3 regions of the Shinella sp. NM-101 genome follow, and region 1 is predicted to be linked to each of the others. Evidence: riboswitches for the same ligand, from Rfam matches in the RefSeq annotation. Region 1 holds a riboswitch; each other region holds the start of a gene.
What was found. A riboswitch is a leader RNA that binds a small molecule or an ion and turns the genes downstream of it on or off. The one in region 1 is predicted to bind cobalamin.
Positions count from the first base shown of each region.

Region 2: it holds a riboswitch for cobalamin, as region 1 does, so the genes downstream of both, L0976_RS09915 (TonB-dependent siderophore receptor) here and L0976_RS20705 (ABC transporter substrate-binding protein) in region 1, are expected to answer to the same signal.
Region 3: it holds a riboswitch for cobalamin, as region 1 does, so the genes downstream of both, L0976_RS01730 (CbtB-domain containing protein) here and L0976_RS20705 (ABC transporter substrate-binding protein) in region 1, are expected to answer to the same signal.

Region 1 covers NZ_JACBFT010000012.1:116,732-120,000, forward strand. The annotation lists gene L0976_RS20695 (LysR substrate-binding domain-containing protein) at 1-473, shown strand, start outside; gene L0976_RS20700 (cytochrome b) at 610-1,179, shown strand; cobalamin riboswitch at 1,313-1,509, shown strand; gene L0976_RS20705 (ABC transporter substrate-binding protein) at 1,603-2,613, shown strand; gene L0976_RS20710 (iron ABC transporter permease) at 2,610-3,269, shown strand, end outside.
Region 2 covers NZ_JACBFT010000004.1:111,519-114,787, forward strand. The annotation lists gene L0976_RS09915 (TonB-dependent siderophore receptor) at 1-1,706, opposite strand, end outside; cobalamin riboswitch at 1,858-2,067, opposite strand; gene L0976_RS09920 (hypothetical protein) at 2,308-2,520, shown strand; gene L0976_RS09925 (cold-shock protein) at 3,007-3,210, opposite strand.
Region 3 covers NZ_JACBFT010000001.1:358,967-362,235, reverse strand. The annotation lists gene L0976_RS01735 (peptidoglycan-binding protein) at 1-648, shown strand, start outside; cobalamin riboswitch at 728-1,091, shown strand; gene L0976_RS01730 (CbtB-domain containing protein) at 1,141-1,317, shown strand; gene L0976_RS01725 (CbtA family protein) at 1,330-2,115, shown strand; gene cobU (bifunctional adenosylcobinamide kinase/adenosylcobinamide-phosphate guanylyltransferase) at 2,117-2,641, shown strand; gene cobW (cobalamin biosynthesis protein CobW) at 2,645-3,269, shown strand, end outside.

The sequences.
Region 1 (3,269 bases):
TGGACTATCGCGCGGACGTCGCCATTACCGCGCGTGTGCCCAATGACCCGCGGCTTTTCGGCAAGCACTTCCTCAGCATGCGGCTCGGTCTGTGCGTGCCGCTGGATCACCCGCTCGCCGGGGAGCAGAGCGTCACCATGCGCGCGCTGGAAGGCCTGTCCTTCGTCATGCGCGAACGCGGCTCGCGCACCCGCGAGGTTTTCGAGAAGAATCTCGCGGGTCACGCCATTTCCATCGAGCAGATCGTCGAGATTTCCTCAAGGGAAGGCGTTCGCGAAGCCATCGCCAACAGGGTGGGATGCGGCGTCATCGCCGATCTCGAACTCGGCAATGACAACCGCCTCGCCTTTGTGCCGATCGAAGACGCCCACGAGATTATCGACGAATACGTCATCTGCCTCGCCGAGCGCCAGCACCTTCCGCTGATCCGCGGCTTCATCCACGCGGCGGCCGCGCTGCACTCCGCCCGCTGAGGCCGATCGCGATCCTGCCGCGACAATGGGCGCCATCCACGCAATCTCCATGAAACGCACACGAAACCGGGATACTCGAATGCGAGCATCCGGCGGGGTGCGGTGCCGGCAGCGAGCCGGCCAGACGAGGAATGGCATGATGAGACCGTTTCAAAGAGACAGCAGCGCCAGATATCCTGTATCGATCCGCATCCTGCACTGGCTGCGGGCCATCCTGATCCTCGGGTTGATCGCCTGCGGCTGGTACATGACCGGACGCGCCGAGGACGACCCGACGGCCGCGATCCTTTATCCCAACCACAAGCAGTTCGGCGTGCTGGCCTGGCTGCTGGCGCTGGCGCAGCTTGCCCTTCGCTGGCGCTACCGTGCGGTTCTGCCGCACGCGCCGGACGCCCTCAAGCCCTGGGAGAAGCGCCTGTCCCACATCACCCACCGGCTGATCATCGCCTTGACCATACTCACTCCGCTGCTGGGCTACGCGATGTCCAGCAGCCTCACGGACGGCGACGGCGTGCCTTTCTTCTTCCTCTCGCATGTGCCGGAGGTCCTGCCGAAGAACGATACGGCCTTCGCGGTGTTCCAGGCGCTGCACGCCTATAGCGCCTATATCCTGCTGGCCTGCGTCCTCCTGCACATAGCCGGCACCGTGAAGCACCGGCTGCAGGACAGGGGCGGTCCGACCGACGTGCTCCCCCGCATGCTTTGATGCGGGCGAACCATGATCGCGGCCCGGTCCCGTGAACCTTCGGCGACCGGCGGCGCGTCGGTGTTCTGACATCCTCTCTTTCATCCCGTTTCGGCCGGCCCGATCCGGCGGCCTTGCAAGCGCCGATGCTATTCGCTACGGGATGACGGTCGGTTTCCGGAAGGGACTAAGAGGGAATCCGTGGCCAAAGACGGCCAGCCAAACGGAACTGCCCCCGCAACTGTAGGCGGCGAGCTGAACTCGGAAAATCCACTGGGCCCCGCGCCCGGGAAGGTCGAGGAAAGCGACGACCCGTCAGTCAGGAGACCTGCCGACGCAGATGACCAACCGAGCGGGTCGGCTCGGGCGGGCTTGTGATCGGCGTCCTGCATTTCGATCCTCGGCCTTCCTTCGTCCCGCCAACATTGCAACGGAAGGGATACGATGTTGAGGTTCACGACGGCGTTCATCGCCACTTTCGCCCTGGCGCCGATGGCGTTCGCGGCCACCAGCTATCCGCTGAAGCTGACGAGCTGCGGCCACGAGGTCACCATCGAGAAGGCGCCGGACAGCGTCGTCAGCGTCGGCCAGAGCACGACCGAGATCCTCTACATGCTCGGCCTCGCCGACAAGGTGAAGGGCACCGCGCTGTGGATCAATCCCGTCCTGCCCGAATTCGCCGAGGTCGACAAGACGGTCGAGCGCCTCGCCGACAATGCGCCGAGCTTCGAAAGCGTCGTGGCAAAGAAGCCGGAGCTCGTCGTCACCGCCTACGAGTGGATGATCGGTCCGCAGGGGGCGGTCGGCACGCGCGAGATGTTCGATGACGCGGGGATCGCAAGCTGGATCATGCCGACCGAATGCGTCGGAAAGGACAACACGCAGAGCATGGACGGCGCCCGCACCAGGCTGTTCGACACGGCCCTGCTCTACCAGGGCATCACGGAACTGGCCGAGATCTTCGACGTCTCCGAACGCGGCGAAAAGCTGGTCGCCGACCTCAGGTCGCGCGAGGAGTCCGCGGTCCGCAAAGCCAAGGACCTGAACCTGCCCGAGGACGTTTCCGGCGTGTTCTGGTATTCCTCCGCCGACATCGAGATCGACCCCTATGTGGCCGGCCTCAACGGCGTGCCGGGCTGGATGCTCTCCAAGCTGGGCGTGAAGAACGTCGTCACCTCCGAGGAGGAGTGGCCGACGGTGGGCTGGGAGACCATCGCCACGGCGAGGCCGACCTTCATCGTCGCGGCCGAAATGAACCGCCGTCGCTTCCCCGCCGACGACATCGCCGTCAAGCGCGAGTTCCTGACCACCGATCCCGTCGCGAAGGAGATGGAGGCGGTCAGGCAGGATCGCATCCTCACGATCGAGGCGAATGCGATGGACCCGTCGGTTCGCGCGATCTTCGCGCTGGAGAAGCTGTCGAACGCGCTTTCCGGGTTCGGTCTGTCGAAATGAGACAAGGCGCTGCGGTCCATGGCCTCGGGTGGCTCTTCTGGCTGGCTCCGGCCGTGCTGGCCGCAGCGCTGCTGTTTGGAACGGCGGTCGGCGAGACGCGCATCCCGCTCGCCACCGTCTTCGACGTCCTGGCGACGAAAGCGGGCTTCCTGGACCGTGCGATCGATCCCATCGAACTCAGCGTGATCTGGCACTATCGCATGTCGCGCGCGGTGGTGGCGGCCTGCGGCGGCGCCAGCCTCGCCCTGTCCGGCCTCATCCTCCAGGCGCTCTTGCGAAATCCGCTGGCCGAGCCCTATCTCCTCGGCATTTCGGCTGGAGCCTCCACCGGGGCCGTCGCCGTCACCGTCGCCGGTTTCGGCGCGGGGCTGCTCAGCATGTCGGCCGGAGCCTTTGCCGGCGCCATCACGGCCTTCGTGCTGGTCGCGCTGCTGGCCCGCGCCGCGGGCGGCGGAACCGGCATGCGCGGCGCGGCGGTGATCATCCTTGCCGGGATTGCGGGATCGCAGATGTTCAACGCCCTGACGGCCCTTATCATCGCGCAGTCGGCAAGCGCCGAGCAGGCGCGGGGCATAATGTTCTGGCTGCTGGGCAACCTTTCCGGCGTGCGCTGGCCAGACACCTGGCTGGTGCTGCCGATGACCCTCGCCGGGCTC
Region 2 (3,269 bases), on a different contig from region 1:
AGATCCTCCACGGGCGTGTAGGTGAGCCCCGCCATGCCCTTGAAGCGGTCGCCATAGGCGACATACCTGCCGTGGCTGCCCGGGCTCTTGTTCAGCGGTTCGCGGATGTCGAGGCCGAGATTGCCGCTCCACGCCTCGCTGAACCGGTGCGTCAGGGTGGCCTCGAAACCGGTTACCTGCACCTTTTCCACATTGTCCGGGTGCCAGGCGCCGAGGGGGTCGGCGGGATCGACCGGCGCCCAGTTGATCTGGTCTTCCACGCGCATGTGATAGACCGCCATGTCGAGGCCCGTATCGGCCGTGGCCTGCCACTTCAATCCCATCTCGTAGGAACGCGACGTTTCCGGCCGGAGGTCGGGATTGCCCGAGAGGTAGGGGTCCGGATAATAGAGGTCGTTGAAGGTCGGCGCGCGAAAGCCGGTGGCGTAGGATGCGCGCGCCACCAGGTCCGGCGTCAGTTCGTAGCTCGCGCCGATATTGTAGGTGGTGGCGCCGCCGAACTGTTCGTTGTGGTCGAAGCGCAGGCCGCTGTCGAACGTAAGGCCCCGATACTCGAACGAATACTGGCCGAAGACGGCGGCCAGGTCGCGCTTCGTCGCCGCGTAGGCGACGCCCGAGATGGACGAACTGTCGACCGAATCGCGATAGGCTTCGACCCCGCCCGCCAGAATGTGCTTCGCCTCGTCCGTCTCGAACGTCCTTTGCGTGGAGGCGAGGACGCCGTAGCGCAGCGTGTCGAAATCGTCGCCCCTGGTGGCCCGACCGAAATTCGAGGCATTGTCGAGCGCGCCCATCACTTCGACGGTCGACGACCAGCTATCGGAATGGTCGATGCGCGCGCCGATGCGGCCGGAAGCGTTGGCCGTGTCCGCCTCGTTCGCCGGCTGGCGGTCATACTGGTTGCGGCCGCGCGCATAGAGCCCGTCGGCATAGATACGCCCCCAATCGAAGTCCTTCGACAGCGAGGCGTTGAACGAGCCCAGCCGGAAACCGTCCTTGTCGGGTTCGTGTCCAAAGGTGGCGGGCAGGGTGAAATCGTAGCCCTCGGTGCCCAGCATCTGCGCGCCGAAGGCATAATCGATCCCATCGGCGCTCCGGCCCTGCACATTGCCCGAAACGTAGCCGCCCCACGGATGCAGCACGCCGACGATGGCCGTGCCGCAGCTTGTGCGGCCATCGGCACAGACGCCGCCCTGCCGGGTGACGATGTTGATGATGCCGCCGATGGCGTCGGCGCCGTATTGCGCGGAATGGCCGCCCTTGGCGATCTCGATGCGCTCGATCGAGGCAAGCGGGATCGCGGAGAGGTTGACGGTGCCGGCGGTCGCCGAACCGGCGCGCACGCCATTGACGAGGACCAGCGTCTGCGCCGCCGTGGCACCGCGCAGCGAGACGCTCGAATCGGCGCCCATGCCGCCGTTCGAGGTCACGGTGACGCCGGGATAGCTTCTGAGCAGGGATGCCAGGTCGGACGCGGCGGACCGCCGGATCTCTTCCTCGCTTACGACCGTCACGGAGGACGTCGAGCGCGCCAGGCTCGATTCGCGGCGCAGCGGCGTGGTGACCACGATGGCTTCGAGCTGCGTGGCCCCGCCTTCATCGGCGCCCGCTTCCTGGGCCATGCCCGTGCCGGCCATCCCCGTGAACGCCAATGCCAGCGCGCTCGTCGTCAAAAGGACCGTCTTCAAATCAACCCCCAGGCACATTCGGGCGCATCGCTGCGCCCCGGTTCGCTATAAACCGCGGTCCGACTGGCAAAGCTGAGGAGCAAGGAAAACTCCGACCGGCCCGTCCCGCACACGGCAACACATCGTGTCACCGCCACGGACGTCCGCGCCGGGGCACCCCTCGTGCCTGGCATGGGTGACTGGAAAGGGCAGGTCTCCTGACTTCCGTTTCTTCGTCTCTCTTCCGCCTTCCCGGCTGCGCAGGACGCATCCCAGTGGCAATTGGAAGAAGACTCGACGGTTACAGTTGCGGGGGCAGTCCCGGCTTCAGCCTCAAACCGGCTTCACCGTGTTCCCTTTTAATCCGCCTTGCGGCGGAGCCGTTTCCAGCGCGGACCCTAATCGTTGGGGGACAAGACCGTCAATCGATAAAAGCCGGGCGCGACGATACTCCGGATCGGTGTTTGTCGAAGCGCAAAGAGCGGCTCCATCCGTGCCGGTTTTGCGTGGCCGGCCGAGCGGATTTCGCCTCAGGCGATCCGATCCCCGCAGACAGGCCAAGCCTTCGTGCGGGCGCGCTGCTCGAACGGAACATTGGCGGGCCGGGATCGTTGACTGTCCTGAACCCGGAGTCCGACCAATGCCAGCGCTCGTACGCTACATGCTGAGTCGCCTCTGCATCGGCTTCGCGCTCGGCGCCGCAAGCACGGTGGCCGTCCTGCTGCTCGAACCGTCTGCATTCGGCGCGGCCCTCGGCCCCCTGGAAATCCTGCTCGTGATCTACAGCATCGGCGCCGCCTTCGCCCTCGGCTATCTCGCGACCGCGCTCGCCTGGGAGAAAACGGAGCGGTAACAATCGACGCCTCTGCCGGCAGCACGGTCCTTTCGGCGGTCATCGCAAAGGGCTGGAACTGTATTCAAGTCGACAGGCCCGCCACCCTGCCTCGCAGATCCTGGCAGTCCGCGCGATCGTTCGCGGAAGACGAACGGAAGGGGTGCGTCCGGCTGTCATGGCGGATGCCTTCGCTCGTTCATCGGGAGCGGCCGAACGCCGTGATCCCGGTGCAACGCCGAGTGATGGCGGGGTGACTGCTGTCGCCGCCCTGCCCGGATCAAAAGGCGTGCTCGTTCGTCCCGGCATGTGCGGGGCAGGCGAGTACACATTCTTTCCAGGCGCCGGCAATCTCGGCACGCCAAGAGACATGCGCCGGATGATCGAAGATCCGGCGCATGTCCGGCCAGGCCGCCGAAGGCGGGAGTGCGGGCCGTTTTCAGGCGCGCGCCATCCCGCCCTGCTAGGGCAGCCTTGTCGATTCGATGTCAGAGACTTTGACGGCCGTCAGATCGAGCGAACGTTTTCCGCCTTCGACTTGCCCGTCTTGCGGTCCTGGCCGATGTCGTAGCTCACCTTCGCGCCGTCGCGCAGCGGGCCGCCGGATTCGACCGCCGAGACATGGACGAAGACGTCCGATCCGCCGTTGTCGGGCGTGATGAAGCCGAACCCCTTGTCCTGATTAAAAAACTTTACTGTACCCGTTGCCATGTCGTCCTCGTGAGCTTCGCGCCGGCGGCGCCATCACCTTAGCTTATTCGTCATCTGCC
Region 3 (3,269 bases), on a different contig from region 1:
GCTGCTGCCGCCCGCCGGAAGGCGGAGGGTGCCGCCGCCGGCGGCACGTCGCAGGACGTGCGCAGGACAGACGGCGCCGCTGACGCCGGGAAGGCGGATGCGGCCAAGCGCGAGGAAGAGACCTTCCAGAAGGCCGTGGTCGACGGGTCCGAGAAGGCCTTCCGCGGCTATATCGCCGCCTATCCGAACGGCCGCTTCGTCGCGGATGCCCGCGAGCGCCTCGCCGCGCTTTCGAAGGCCGGGACGGAAACCACGGAGACCCGGCGCAAGGTGGAAGAGCCGGTCGTCGATCCGCGCGAAGCCTATATGGACCGCTCGGTCCGCATCCAGGCGCAGCGCTGGCTGAGCGCGCTCGGCTACAACACCTATGGTGCCGACGGCGTCTTCGGCCCGCGCACCCGCTCGGCGATCGCCGCCTGGCAGGGCTCGTCCGGCTATCGTGCCAACGGCTATCTCACCCGCCAGCAGTACCGGATGCTGCGCGAGGCGGCGCAATATGCCGAGACCCGGCAGAATCGCCAGCGGCGCTACCAGCGCGGCTACGACGTGCTGGAGGGCCCTGTCGACGACTACTATGACGGCCCGTACTATCGCGACGACGGCTATTACCGCCGCCGTGGCGGGGTGGTGATCATCCCCGGCTATTGAGATTGCGACGGGCGGACGGCGGTTTCAGCACAGGCGATGGCGCTGCCTGTCGATTGACTTCCCGGGGGCGGACGCATAATCATCCGCACTATTGGATGGTTCCCGGGTCCGGAAACGGATCGGGGAGTAAATGGGAATGTGACGTGGTGGACCCAACCAGGGCGCTGCAATCACGGCCGACCCCGCGACTGTAGAGTGGCGAGGGACGCTCATCCGGGTGGAGGGGATGGCTGCGGCAAAGGGCAATGGTGCCCCGGACGCGGTTTGTCGACCAGCCGGAAAAGCCACTGGGTGGCATCGCGATAAGCAGGGGTTGGACGCCTCCATTTCTACGAATCGTCCACCTTTCGCGATGCCTTTCCCGGGAAGGCGAGGGCAACCCGCAGGCGTGCGAGCGCCGGACGCCGCGAGCCAGGAAACCTGCCGGCCAATGCGAAGGGCATGTTGCCCGACCCGGGGAGGGGCTTCCCCAACGCCTGCACGGAGGTTGTCATGGCTGTTTCCAACACGTCTTCTATTTCCCTTTCGGCAAACGACCGCCTCGTCGCCGGCATTTTCGCGCTGCTGCTCGGCGCCTTCCTCGTGTTCGGTGCCGGCCTTGCGAATTCGGCCGTGCTGCACGACACGGCGCACGACACGCGTCACTCCTACGGCTTTCCCTGCCACTAAGGAGTTTTCGACATGATCGTTCGTTATCTCCTGGCCGCCCTGGTGGCCGGGCTGTTCTCCGGCGCCCTCATGACGGCCGCCCAGGAGGCGCGTGTCGTGCCGCTCATCCTGCACGCCGAGGAATTCGAGGGTGAGGCGCCGGCTCCTGCCGGCGAGGGCACGACGCCGTCGGCCGACGGTGCCGTCCAGACGCAGGAGCATTCCTCGCTCGGCGCGGCCATCCTCGACGTCGCCGCCTATCTGTCGCCCGTTTCCGTCGCCCAGGCCCATGACGGCGAGGGCCACGAGGAGGGCGGCATCATGTTCGGCATGAGCCGCTTTTCCGGCACGCTGCTTGCAAATCTCGTGACGGGCACCGGCTTTGCGCTCCTGCTCGCCGGCTTCAGCCTGGTTTCCGGCCATCCGATCACCGTTGCCAACGGTGCGCTGTGGGGTGCCGCCGGCTGGCTTGCCGTGCACATGCTGCCGGCCATCGGCCTGCCGCCGGAACTGCCGGGCTTCCCGGCTGCCGATCTCGGCGACCGCCAGGTCTGGTGGATCGCGACCGTCGTCCTCTCGGCGGCGGGGCTCTACCTGCTCTTCCTGAAGGACGGGATCATCGCCAAGGTCGCCGGCATCGTGCTGGTCGCCGCCCCGCAGGTCTACGGTGCGCCCCAGCCGGGCGACATCTCCAGCAACGTGCCGGCGGTTCTCGGCGCGGAGTTCGCCGTCGCGGCCCTCGCCACGACGCTGTTCTTCTGGATCGTGCTCGGCCTGTCGCTGGGCTTTGCCAACGAGAAGATCGCCAGGGCTGACTGACATGAAGACGACATCGCCCGGACCCGTCCTGGTTCTGGGCGGTGCACGTTCCGGAAAATCCGCCTTTGCCGAAAGACTGGTCGCCGAAACCGGTCTTTCGCGCCATTATATCGCCACCGGCCGCGCCTTCGATGACGAGATGCGGCAGCGCATCGCCAGGCATCGGGAAGATCGCGGGAGCGGGTGGCAGACGCATGAGGAGCCGCTGGCGCTCGCCGATCGCATCGCCGCGGTGGCGCGCGCGGACCGCGCGGTGCTGGTCGACTGCCTGACGCTGTGGGTCACGAACCTGATGCTGGAGGAGCGCGACATCGCCGCCGAATTTACCGGCCTTCTCGCCGCGATCGCGGCGGCGCCGGGCCGGCTGGTCTTCGTGTCGAACGAGGTCGGCCTCGGCATCGTGCCTGACAACCGCATGGCGCGCGAATTCCGCGACCATGCCGGGCGGCTGCACCAGAAGGTCGCCGCCCTCGTGCCAGAAGTCTATTTCGTCGCGGCCGGACTGCCGCTGAAAATGAAGGGTTGAGCCATGCTGCAACAGAAAATCCCCGCCACCGTCATCACCGGCTTCCTCGGCGCGGGCAAGACGACGATGATCCGCAACATCCTGCAGAATGCCGGGGGCAAACGCATTGCGCTCATCATCAACGAGTTCGGCGATCTCGGCGTCGACGGCGACGTGCTCAAGGGCTGCGGCGCGGAGGCCTGCACGGAGGACGACATCATCGAGCTCACCAACGGCTGCATCTGCTGCACCGTCGCCGACGATTTCATTCCCACCATGACGAAGCTCCTCGAGCGCGAGAACCGCCCCGACCATATCGTCATCGAGACCTCCGGCCTTGCGCTGCCGCAGCCGCTCGTCGCCGCCTTCAACTGGCCGGAAATCAAGACGCAGGTGACGGTCGACGGCGTCATCACCGTGGTGGACAGCGCGGCCGTTGCCGCCGGGCGCTTTGCCGACGACCACGACAAGGTGGATGCGCTGCGCGTGACGGACGAGAACCTCGACCATGAAAGCCCGCTCGAAGAGCTCTTCGAGGACCAGCTCACCGCCGCCGACCTCATCGTCCTCAACAAGACCGACCTCATCGACGCCGCCGGCCTTCAGTCCGTGCGCGACGAGGTCGCCTCCCGCATTTCCCGCAAGCCCT